2 regions of the Pseudomonas sp. MTM4 genome follow, and region 2 is predicted to be linked to the other one. Evidence: predicted binding sites of a transcription regulator. Region 2 holds the regulator's gene; the other holds the start of a gene.
The links. Region 2 encodes FliA, which starts transcription of late flagellar genes. Its sites were predicted from a motif close to CTAAAGTTTNNNNNNNNNNNGCCGNTAA; they were not measured.
Positions count from the first base shown of each region.

Region 1 (5,366 bases), 920 kb from region 2:
GATGACGACCACCGAGAGCGGGACCAGCAGCATCGCGGCCTGGGTGGCGGAAAGCCAGGTCAGCGCGGCCAGCACGGCGATCAAGACGATGCCGATCAGGCTACCGATGAACAGGCCGCGCAAGCTGCCGCCAGACTGCGTCGAGGGATCGACCACAGGTTGGTCGGCCAACTGTTGTAGGCGGCGGTTTTCGGTCGGCCAGCCGAACAGCAACAGGAGCAGGCCGCCGATGAGCCCGAACGGCAGCAGTGCGCTCCAGCTCAGGCCAGGCAGCTCGCGGGTAAGGATGGCGACGGCGACGCTGGTCGGCGCCAGCAGCGGCACCAGCGCGAAGCCGCGCAGCGCGGTGACCATTACTCCGCGCCGGCCCTCGTGGCGCTGGGCGTCGCTGTAGGCACGACGTTCGAGGTGGTTTTCCAGCGAGCCGCAAATCAGATTGAGCATGCCGAAGCTGAGCACCGAGCTGATCGCGAAGGTGCTCATCAGGTAACCGGGATAGAGCCACGCGCGTGGTCCCGCCAGCAACAGGCGATGCAGGTCGCTGAGCTGCCGAAGCCGCTTGACCAGGCAGTGCATCAGACCAAGGGCGCCAATGAAGGCTGCGTAGTAAGCCGCCGATGACAACATGCGCGCAGCCTGTTGCCAGTTCGCCCCGCCGGACAGCAACCAGTAACCGAGTAGAGCCAGGGTGACCATGGCCAGCCGTCGCGGGTAGGGCATCAGCGAACGCCAATGCCAGACGAAGAACACTGCCAGCAAGATGCCGCTGGCGACACTCAGCGGCTGCAGTCGGGTGATCAGCGCCAGTAGTTCGAAGAGTAGCGCCAGTGGCAGCAACACGCTCATTAGGCCGGCAGCTCACGACGCAGGGCGCCACGCTTGAACACGCCTTCGCCGAACGCGATCAACCGATCCTGGTCATCCAGCAGATCGCAGCTGGCCATGAATACCTTGTGCCCGGCCGAGCGGCAGCAGGCAATTGCCCTGACCTGACAGCCCGCAGCAGCGGGCGCGCTGAAATTGATGTTCATGGACAGTGTCAGTGCGACGCGGCGCTCGGCCGGGTCCGGCTCCCAGGTGCCGCACAACCCCATGGCGACATCCATCAGCGTCGCCATGACCCCGCCGTGCATGTTGCTAGCATTGTTCAGGTGGCGCGGCAGCAGATCCAGCGCGAGGACGGCGTGCTCCGGACCGTAAGCCAGCAGTTGGCAGCCGATGTCTTGGAAGAAGCCGGTAACGGAGGCCTGAACCTGCTGCAATTGCGCAGGTGAATATAAAGAAGTGGACATGGCGTTTCGGTCGACGATGGCTTGCTAAGGAGACTGGCAGTCTTTAGGCTCTGGGTCAATCAAGGCGAAATGTTATTCCGCACTGCGGAATTTTAAAGGTGGATCCGAACAGTCGCAACGCTATCTTCATCGAGGAGGTTCGTATGTTTTCCCGTATCGGCATCATCGGCGCTGGCGCCATGGGGCGCGGCATCGCGCAGTTATTTGCTAGCGCTGGTCAGCAGGTCTGGCTGTATGACAGTCGTCCCGAAGCCATTGAGCAGGCGCTGCAATTCAACTGTGAACTGCTCGAGCGCAGCGTAGCCAAGGGTCGCTTGAGTGCCGATCAATTGCCTGCGGTTCTGGAGCGCATGCAGCCGGCCCATCAGCTGACCGAACTGGCCGGCTGCGATTTGCTGGTCGAGGCCATCGTCGAGAACCTCGAGGCCAAACAGAGCCTGTTCGTCGAACTGGAGGGCTTGATCGCCGCCGACGCCGTGCTCGCGACCAATACCTCGTCGCTATCGGTGACTCGCATCGCCAGTGCCTGCGCGCGGCCCGAGCGGGTAGCCGGCTACCACTTCTTCAATCCGGTGACCTTGATGAAGCTGGTCGAAGTGGTTCGCGGCGAGCGCACCGACCCTGCGGTTATCGAGCGGCTGGTGCAGCTGGCCGAGCATGCCGGTCACTTTCCAGCAATCACACCCGACACGCCCGGCTTTCTGGTCAACCACGCCGGCCGGGCCTACGGCACCGAGGCACAACGCATCCTCAGCGAGGGCATTGCCACGCCGGAGCAGATCGACCGCATCCTGCGCGACGGTCCCGGTTTCCGCATGGGGCCGTTCGAACTGTTCGATTTGACCGGACTGGACATTTCCCATGCGGTGATGGAGTCGGTGCACGACCAGTTCTATTACGACCCGCGCTATACGCCGTCCTATCTCGCTGCGCAGCGGGTGGCCGCCGGGCTGCTCGGGCGCAAGACCGGGCAGGGGTTTTACCGCTACGAGAATGGTCAGCAGATTCGCTCGCCGGAGCCTCGCTTCGAGCCGGTGACCCTCGATCGACCGTTCTGGCTCGACAGCATCGAGCCCGAACTGCGTAGCCATATTGGCGCGGTCCTGCAACAGGCCGGCGCGGTGCTCGAAGACGGCGTCGATCCGTCGAGCCAGGCGATCTGCCTGATCACGCCGTTGGGCGAGGACGCCAGTAACTATATCGAGCGGCTGGCGCTACCGGCCGTGCGTACCATTGCTCTTGACCCGTTCAGCGACCTCGATAAGCGCCGCGTGCTGATGCGCCAGCCCGCGCTGGATCCGGCGCTGGAAGCGCAGGCGCGCCAGGCGCTGGGTGCGGATGGCGTGCCGGTAGAGGTGATCAACGACTCACCGGGCTTCGTCAGCCAGCGCATCATTGCCAGCATCGTCAACCTCGGCTGCGAAATTGCCCAGAAGGGCATCGCATCACCGGATACGCTCGATCGCGCCGTGACGGTTGCGCTCGGCTATCCGAAGGGGCCGCTGGAATTCGCCAATCACTACAATCCCGCACGAATCCTCACGATTCTGGAAGGCATGCAGACCTGCTACGGCCACGAGCCACGCTATCGTCCGAGCCCATGGCTGCGGCGGCGGGTACAGCTTGGGCTGCCGCTGACCGCGCCGGATGCGCCGCGCTGAACGTATCCGGAGCGTTCAATCGGCCTTGAGAGGGCGGCTTAAGGTTGGCAACGTGCTGCCGTTAACCCGGTAGACCCGGATGCCGGGCGGCGTGACGTACTGTCCATGCCGCTTGATAAAGGCCAGTTGCTACCAAGGAGTTATGTTCATTGGTGGCCAAGAGGGGTACAACTCGCTCGTTACCGGATGAAAACAAGAGGCCATCGATGCGCCCTGCCTTCCGCCTACACCCCAATGTCTGCCTGTTGCACGCGGTCTCGCTCCTGGCGCTTTTGTCCTTCCTTGAGTGGATGAAGCTGCCGTTCTACCTCACCGCCCTCTCGATATTGCTGCTCAGCCTATGGCCCTGGTTAGGTCCGTGGCGCGTCCAGACGGATCCGCCTAGTCCAGGCGACGCCAATGCCCAGAGCTCTGCTGCGCTGAGCAAAAGCCTTTCGCGCCACACTTGCCACAACGCTCTGTCGGCGGCTCAAGTGTCATTCAGTGCCGAGCAACTGGCGGCACGCCTGCAATCGCAGCTGGCGGCGATCAGCGAGATAGCCAATGGCGCCGAGGCGATGACCGCGACCGAGCAGGACAGCGCCAGTCGCGCGGGCCATGCACTTGAGGCCGCCGAAGCGGTGCGGCGCAGCAGCGTCAGCGGTCGAGCCGAACTGCAGCATGCGATCGAACGCATGCAGCGGCTCAGCGCACAGACCGAAGCCAGTCGCGAGCTGCTCGACGGGCTCTCTGCGCGCACTGAAGAGATACGTCAGATCACAGATGTGATCCAGTCCATCGCCAGCCAGACCAACCTGCTTGCGCTCAACGCGGCGATCGAGGCCGCGCGTGCCGGGGAGGCCGGCCGCGGCTTCGCGGTGGTCGCCGATGAGGTGCGCAACCTCGCCGGGCGCACCAGCAGCGCCACCGAAGCGGTCGGACGGATGGTGAGTGATATCCGCGAGCAGAGCGGGGCAGTGGTCAGCCATATCCAGAAACAGGCCAGCGAACTCGACGAAGCTGCCGAGCAGATTGCAGGCACCGGCGCCCAGCTCACCGGTATTGCCGATCTGGCTGGCAATGTCGAAACCCAGGTGGCGGAAATTGCCTCCGGTACCGCCAACAATCACGAGCGACTCGCGCAGCTTTTCGTAGCACTGGACCAACTGCGTGGTGACGTGCTGGAGAGTGAGACTCAAACCCGTCAGCTGGAGCAGTCTGCAGAGAAGCTCGTCGGCCAGGCGGAAACAGTCAGCGAGCAGCTCGCCGAAGTGCAGCTCGACGACTATCACCAGGGCATCTTCGATCTGGCACGAGAGGGCGCGGCGGCTATCGGTGCGCGCTTCGAGGCGGATCTGCAAGCCGGTCGGCTGACGGTCGATGATCTTTTCGATCGCAATTACCAAGCGCAGCCGGGGACCAATCCGATCCGCTATAGCACTCGCTTCGATCGTTATGCCGACGAAGTCCTGCCGGCCATTCAGGAGCCGTTGCTTGAGCGTAACGATGCTCTGATCTATGCCATCGCCACTACGCCGGATGGCTACGTGCCGACCCACAACCGCGCCTTCAGCCAGCCTCCGGTCGGCGATCCGGAGGTCGACAAGGTCAAGAGTCGCAGCAAGCGGCTGTTCAATGACCGCACCGGCGGGCGCTGTGGCAGCCACCAGCGCAAGGTGCTGTTGCAAACCTATAGCCGCGACACCGGTGAGTTGATGCATGACCTTTCGGTGCCGATCATGGTGGGCGGCCGACATTGGGGTGGCCTGCGATTGGGCTATCGCCCCGAGCCTTAGCGGGCAATGGTGCGTTGGCACAAGCGCCTTGACCTTTGGCACTCGTCCACCACGGGTTGCCGCCCCGCATATCGACAAGCTGGCTAAGCTTGCCGGACAGCATCTGGAGCTCGCCCTATGAAAACCCTGACCGACCACTTGGCGCAGTACGCTGCCTATCACCGCGACCCGCGCAACCTGCTCAGCCATTTCATTGGCATTCCGATGATCGTGCTGGCCGTCGCGGTGTTGCTGTCGCGTCCCGGCGTGGAGGTTTCTGGACGTTGGCTGAGCCCGGTTGCGTTGGTCGCATTGGCGTCGGCGCTGTTCTATCTGCGGTTGGACTTCCGCTTCGGCGCGCTCATGGGGGTGGTGTTGCTGCTCTGCGTCTGGGTCGGTGCGCAGCTGGCGCAGCAGACGACCGCCATCTGGCTGAGCGCGGGGGTTGGATTGTTCGTGGTGGGCTGGATCATCCAATTCGTCGGGCATTACTACGAAGGTCGCAAGCCCGCATTCGTCGACGATCTCACCGGGCTGATCATCGGGCCGCTATTCGTCGCGGCTGAACTGGGGTTCATGCTCGGCTTGCGCGAGCCGTTGCGTCAGGCCATCGAGGCGCGAGTCGGGCCGGTACGGCTGCGTCAGCGCCCGATCGATGC
Region 1 is NZ_CP048411.1:2,514,581-2,519,946, reverse strand. Features, by position in the region: gene GYM54_RS11580 (hypothetical protein) at 1-846, opposite strand, end outside; gene GYM54_RS11575 (PaaI family thioesterase) at 846-1,292, opposite strand; gene GYM54_RS11570 (3-hydroxyacyl-CoA dehydrogenase) at 1,436-2,953, shown strand; gene GYM54_RS11565 (methyl-accepting chemotaxis protein) at 3,160-4,728, shown strand; gene GYM54_RS11560 (DUF962 domain-containing protein) at 4,846-5,366, shown strand, end outside.
Region 1: the regulator FliA is predicted to act here: its motif matches at 2,991-3,018, upstream of GYM54_RS11565 (methyl-accepting chemotaxis protein).

Region 2 (7,113 bases):
AATGCCCGCTACGCGGTCGACTTGGCCGGCCATCAACACGAGATTGAGCAGGTTGCTTTCGAGCTCAGTGATCAGCCGGGTCACCCGCTTGATCACCTGACCGGTCAAGTCCTGGAAATCCTGCGCCAACATGATTTCACTGAGATTCTGCGACAGCTGGCTGCTGTCGCTCAGGGAGCGTTGCAGATACTGGTCAATGCGGCGAACCAGCTCCCGAAACTCCTCGGCGTTCATATCTCTGCGCATGAAGCGCTGCCAGTCGGCGACCAGGCTTTGCGCTTCGTAACTGACGTAGTTCACCAGCGGCGCCGACTCCTCGACCAGATCCATGGTGCGGTTGGCGGCCTTTTCGGTCATTTCCACGACATAGGAAAGACGATCGGTGGCGTCGGTGATGGGTGACGGATCGCCGCCCGTAGCGCAGGTATCCATCTCGAGCTTGACGATGGCGTTATGCAGCTCGCGGGTCAGCTTGCCGACTTCCTGGTAAAGCCCGTTATTACGGGCCTGATTGAGCTCGTTGAACATCTGTGCCGCTTCGTCGAAGCGGCCCTGCTGCAAACTCTCGATCAGTTGGGGTGCGTGAGCCTTCAGAGTCGCTTCGAACTCCGCCAGGCTTTGGTCTGCTTGCGTCATAGTGCCCTCGCGGCGTTACTGCTTCAGCCGTTGACGCGCTCGAAGATCTTTTCGATCTTCTCTTTGAGCACTTGAGCCGTGAATGGCTTGACCACATAACCGTTTACGCCCGCCTGCGCGGCCTCGATGATCTGGTCGCGTTTCGCCTCGGCGGTGACCATCAATACGGGCAGATGCTTCAGGCGCTCGTCGGCACGGACGGCACGCAGCAGATCGATGCCGCTCATGCCGGGCATGTTCCAGTCAGTGACGAGGAAATCGAAGCCGCCGCTCTTGAGCATCGGCAGCGCGGTGGTGCCGTCATCTGCCTCGGCAGTGTTGGTAAAGCCCAGATCGCGCAAGAGGTTCTTGATGATCCGTCTCATGGTCGAGAAATCATCGACGATGAGGATTTTCATATTCTTGTCCAAGTAAACCTCCGTAAATCCCGAATCCCCAGAACCTGCTCACGGTCTGTTGCGGGCCTCATGAATGAAGCTCGTAAGCGGCCTATAGTGCTTTTTTGCGAATCGATCAGCGCCCGCGCCACTCGCCAAGGCGAGCCCGCAGGCGCGCCGCGCACTGACTGTGCAACTGGCTCACTCGCGATTCGCTGACCCCTAGCACCTGGCCGATTTCCTTCAAATTCAATTCTTCGTCGTAATACAGCGAAAGCACCAGCTTTTCACGCTCGGGCAGGTTGCCGATGGCCTCGGCCAGCGCCTGCTGAAAACGCTCGTCTTCAAGATCGCGGGACGGCTCCGGATGGGCGCTGGCGGCATCCTCTCCAAACTCCCCGTGCTCACCTTCCTGCAGCAAATCATCGAAGCTGAACAAGCGGCTGCCCAGAGTGTCGCCCAGAATGCCGTAGTACTCATCGAGACTCAATTTAAGTTCGGCCGCAACGTCCTGATCTTTAGCATCGCGACCGGTTCTGGCTTCGATCGCCCGGATCGCTTCGCTGACCATGCGTGAATTGCGGTGCACCGAACGCGGCGCCCAGTCGCCCTTGCGGACCTCGTCGAGCATTGCGCCGCGGATGCGGATACCGGCGTAGGTCTCGAAACTCGCACCTTTTCCGGCGTCATACTTCTTCGACGCCTCGAGCAAGCCGATCATGCCGGCCTGCATCAGGTCATCGACCTGCACACTGGCCGGCAAGCGCGCCAGCAGGTGATAGGCGATGCGCTTGACCAACGGCGCGTACTGATCGATGAGTTGGTATTGCGAGTCTTTTGCCTGAGCTTTGCTGTAATACATAACGAGTCCAGCCGCGGTCAGTCGTTAGGCTCTGTGGCGGGCCTGACGAGGCGCTCCACAAAGAACTCCAAATGGCCCCGCGGCGTCGCCGGCAATGGCCAGGTATCCACCTTCTGCGCAATGGCCTTGATCGCCAGCGAGCATTTGGCTCGCGGATAGGCCTCATAAACGGCGCGCTGTTTCTGTACCGCCTTGCGTACCGCCTCGTCGTACGGAACCGCGCCGACGTATTGCAACGCTACATCGAGGAACCGCTCGGTCACCTTGCTCAGCTTGGCGAACAGGTTGCGGCCCTCCTGGGGCGCGTGTGCCATGTTCGCCAACACACGGAAACGGCTGATGCCATAGTCACGATTGAGCAGCTTGATCAACGCGTAAGCGTCGGTGATCGAAGTAGGCTCGTCGGTCACCACCAGCAAAATCTCCTGCGCGGCCCGAACGAAACTCACGACACCGTCGCCAATGCCTGCCGCGGTGTCGATGATCAGCACGTCGATATCGTTGCCGAGATCGCTGAACGCCTGGATCAGTCCTGAATGCTGCAGTGTAGACAGCTGCACCATGCTTTGCGTGCCGGATGCCGCGGGCACGACGCGGATGCCACCCGGCCCCTGAATCAATACGTCACGCAGGTCGCATTCGCCCGCAATGACATCGGCCAGCGTTCGCTTGGCGGTCAAACCCAGCAGTACGTCGACGTTGGCCAAGCCAAGGTCGGCATCGAGCAGCACCACCCGACGACCAAGATCGGCCAGCGCCAGCGCCAGATTGACCGACACGTTGGTCTTGCCGACGCCACCCTTGCCGCCGGTAACTGCAATAACCTGTACGGGATGCATACCCATTTTCACACGCCTATATCTTGCTTGAGCCCTTGGGCCTTCGATGCGTTCAGCCCGAACGCGTCTTCTTTGTGTGTATCACGGAGCAAAGCGTTCATCCGACCTTCCGTGAAGAACCGTTGTACAGACCGGAGAACATGTCGGCCATGGTTTCCTCGCTGGGATTCTCCTCCGATTGCAGGCTCACCGCGCGACTGACCAGCTGATGACTGCGCGGCAGTTGCAGATCGTCGGGGATGCGCGGCCCATCGGTGAGGTACGCGATCGGCAGATGCTGGCTAATGGTGAGGCCGAGCACGTCACCCAGGCTACCGGCTTCATCAAGTTTAGTCAGAATGCAGCCGGCCAGCCCACAACGGCGATAGTGATGCCAGGTCGCCTTGAGCACCTGGCTCTGGCTGGTCGCCGGCAGCACCAGGTAGTTCTTCGATTTGATACCGCGGTCGGCCAAGGTATCGAGTTGCGCGCGCATCATCGGATCATTGGCCGGCAGCCCTGCGGTATCGATAAGGATCAGGCGCTTGCGGGCCAGCGGCTCCAGTGACTTGCTCAGCGGCTGGCTGGGATCGATCTGAATGACCGGCACGTCGAGGATGCGGCCCAGGGTCTTCAGCTGCTCCTGCGCACCGATGCGGAAGTTATCCATGCTCGCCAGGGCGATGCTCTGGGCGCCGTGCTTGAGCACGTAGCGCGCCGCGAGTTTCGCCAGCGTGGTGGTCTTGCCGGCACCGGCCGGACCGACCAGCGCAATGATGCCGCCCTCTTCCAGCGGCTCGACCTTGGTGACCTTGACCGCCTGGGCCAGGTGCGCCAGCACCATTCGCCAGGCCTGGCGCGGCTCGGACACATTCGCAACCTTTTCCAGCAAGGCGCGCGACAGGTCGGCGGGCAGGCCGATACGTTGCAGCCGGCGCCAGAGATTGGCCTGCTGCGGACGGCGGTTCTGCTCGTGGCCCCAGGCAATCGAGCCGAGCTGCATTTCGATCAGCTCACGCAGCCCCTGAAGCTCGGACTGCATGGCTTCCATCGCACGCGAGTCAGCCGCTGCCGGAGCAGCGACCGGCTTCGGCTGAGCGACCGCTGTCGGCTTCTCGTCAAGCAGTTGACGATCCTGGCCAGCGGCACTGCGCGACGGCGCGCTCAGCTCGGCATGGGCGCTGGCGATACGGGCCTGGGTTTTGCGCAGCTCGGCTTCCAGGGCCGCGTTCGGCTTCTTGGGCGCAGCGGGCTCCATCGGGTAATCAAGCATGGCCGTCAGCTCGACGCCGCCAGCGACACGACGGTTGCCCGTGATCACGGCATCGGCGCCCAGCTCGTCACGAATCATCTTCATGGCGATACGCATGTCGGCTGCGAAGAAACGTTTGACCTGCATGGCCTGTACCCTCGATTAATTCTGACCCACCGTCGAAACGATGGTGACCTGCTTGTTATCCGGTATTTCCTGGTAGGCGAGGACATGGATGTTCGGTACCGCGAGCCGGGCGAAGCGCGACAGCATCGCGCGGACCGGACCCGCCACCAGCAGAATCGCCGGCTTACCCAACATTTCCTGACGCTGTGCCGCCTCTACCAGGGAACGCTGCAATTTTTCGGCCATTCCGGGCTCCAGAAGAATGCCATCTTCGGAGCCCTGACCAGCCTTCTGCAGACTGTTGAGCAATATCTGTTCCAACCTGGGCTCAAGCGTGATCACAGGCAGCTGCGGCTCAAGCCCTACAACGTTCTGCACAATTGCGCGGGAGAGCGCGACCCGCACGGCAGCCACCATGGCGGCGGGATCTTGACTCTTGACGGCGACGTTGGCGATGGCCTCGGCAATGGTGCGAATGTCGCGTACCGGCACCTGCTCCTGCAGCAGCGCCTGCAACACCTTGAGCAAGGTGGACAGGGAAATCATCCCAGGCACCAGCTCTTCGGCGAGCTTTGGCGAGCTCTTGGCCAGCAACTGCATCAGTTGCTGCACTTCTTCATGACCCAGCAACTCGTGGGCATGCTTGTGCAGGACCTGGTTCAGGTGAGTCGCAACCACGGTGCTAGCATCGACCACGGTGTAACCGAGCGACTGCGCCTGATCGCGCTGGCCGGGCTCGATCCACACCGCCTCCAGGCCGAACGCCGGGTCTTTGGCGGCGATGCCGTTGAGCGGCCCGAAAACCTGCCCCGGATTGATCGCCAGCTCGCGATCCGGATAGACCTCGGCTTCGGCCAGGCTCACCCCCATCAGCGTCAAACGATAGGCGTTGGGCAACAGATCGAGGTTGTCGCGGATATGCACCGAGGGCATCAGGAAGCCGAGATCCTGCGAGAGCTTCTTGCGTACGCCCTTGATTCGCGCCAACAGCTGCCCACCCTGGTTGCGATCGACCAGCGGAATCAGCCGGTAACCCACCTCCAGGCCGACCATATCGACAGGCGTCACATCATCCCAACCCAGTTCCTTGGTTTCTGCCGCGCGCTGCGCAGGCAGCGTTTCCAACTGCTTCTGCTCTTCCTGCTCGGTTTGCTGCTTGACCTGCTTCTGGCGATGCCAGATCCAGTAAGCACCGCCCGCGGCAACCGCGCCGAGACCGAGAAAAGACATATGCGGCATGCCTGGCACCAAACCCATGGCAATCATGATGCCGGCGGACACCGCCAGCGCCTTGGGCGAGGCGAACATCTGCCGGTTGACTTGCTGGCCCATGTCCTCGGAGCTGGTCACGCGAGTCACCATGATGGCGGCTGCGGTCGATAGCAGCAGCGAAGGGATCTGCGCGACGAGGCCGTCACCAATGGTCAGCAAGGCGTAAACCTGACCCGCCTCGCTGAAGCTCATGCCGTGCTGCGCCATACCGATGCCGACGCCGCCGATGAGGTTGATGAACAGAATCAGCAGGCCGGCGATGGCGTCGCCACGCACGAACTTGCTGGCACCGTCCATCGAGCCATAGAAATCCGCCTCGGAAGCCACTTCGACGCGGCGCTTTTTGGCTTCGGCCTGGTCGATGAGTCCGGCGTTGAGGTCAGCGTCGATCGCCATCTGCTTGCCAGGCATCGCGTCGAGGGTAAAGCGCGCGCTCACCTCGGAAATCCGCCCGGCGCCCTTGGTGACCACCACGAAGTTGATAATCATCAGGATCGCGAAGACGACGATACCGACCACGTAGTTGCCGCCGATCACCACGTTGCCGAAGGCCTCGATCACGTGTCCGGCTGCGGAGCCACCCTCGTGGCCATTGATCAACACCACCCGAGTCGAGGCCACGTTCAGCGCCAATCGCATCAACGTGGCGACCAGCAGGATCGTCGGGAACACCGCAAAATCAAGCGGCCTCAGCGCATAGACACTGACCAGCAGCACGACGATGGACAGCGCGATGTTGAAGGTGAACAGCAGATCCAGCAGGAACGGCGGCACCGACAGCATCATCATGCCCATCATCACAAGCAGCAGCAGCGGCACGCCAAGGTTGCCGCGACCTGCGCCCGCCAGGCCATTGCGAATGTTGATGAGTTGCGTGCGATCCAATGTAGACCCCGGCAAAGCAGACCAAAGAATTGACGCGAAGCGCGCCCTGCCGAGGCTATAGCAAGAAGGAGTCCAACTTGCTCAAGACCACTGAGTTCGGTTCGGGCGGCGCGCACCGTCCAGGACGATGCCGACTGGCATAGCGGTATTCGAACCGACCGGGGACTGGGCAGTCTCACTCCTAGCATCGTCGCCAGCCCGAAGCGTGGCTGACGGTGCTGCGACTGGCGGCCCTGCCGCTTTATTCACCTACCAGGAGTTTTGCCATGAAACAGTGGATTATCGCGGCGCTTGCCGGCTGCACGGCCATGGGCCTGCATGCCGAAACCCTCAGCGTACCGGTCAAGGCCGTGACCGCCCAAGGCGTTGGCGAATCCGTCGGCACCGTCAAGATCGAAAGCAGCCAGTACGGGCTGGTATTCCGTCCCGAACTGTCGGGCCTGGAATCCGGCGCCCATGGTTTCCATATTCACGCAAAAGGCGATTGCGGGCCGGCCGACAAGGACGGCGAAGCCGTCGCGGCAGGCGCAGCAGGTGGTCATTGGGATCCGCAGAACACCGGCAAGCATGGCGAGCCCTGGGGCGACGGCCATATGGGCGATCTTCCGGCGCTGATGGTCGACGGTGCCGGCAACGCCAGCCAGCCGGTTCTCGCGCCCCGCCTGAAAAGCCTTGGCGACATCAAAGGCCTGGCGCTGATGGTCCACAAGGGTGGCGACAACCATTCCGACCATCCACAGCCGCTTGGCGGCGGCGGCGCTCGGGTTGCCTGCGGGGTGATTGAGTAAGAGCAGCTGGAAGTACGTAGCACGTAGGGTGGGCTTTAGCCCTCCAGACCCAGGCTACAGTGCTGCGGTGGCGGTGGCGGTGGCGGTGGGCTGAAGC
Region 2 is NZ_CP048411.1:1,596,295-1,603,407, forward strand. Features, by position in the region: gene GYM54_RS07205 (protein phosphatase CheZ) at 1-636, opposite strand, end outside; gene GYM54_RS07210 (chemotaxis response regulator CheY) at 660-1,034, opposite strand; gene fliA (RNA polymerase sigma factor FliA) at 1,150-1,896, opposite strand; gene fleN (flagellar synthesis regulator FleN) at 1,893-2,720, opposite strand; gene flhF (flagellar biosynthesis protein FlhF) at 2,812-4,092, opposite strand; gene flhA (flagellar biosynthesis protein FlhA) at 4,108-6,228, opposite strand; gene sodC (superoxide dismutase family protein) at 6,495-7,016, shown strand.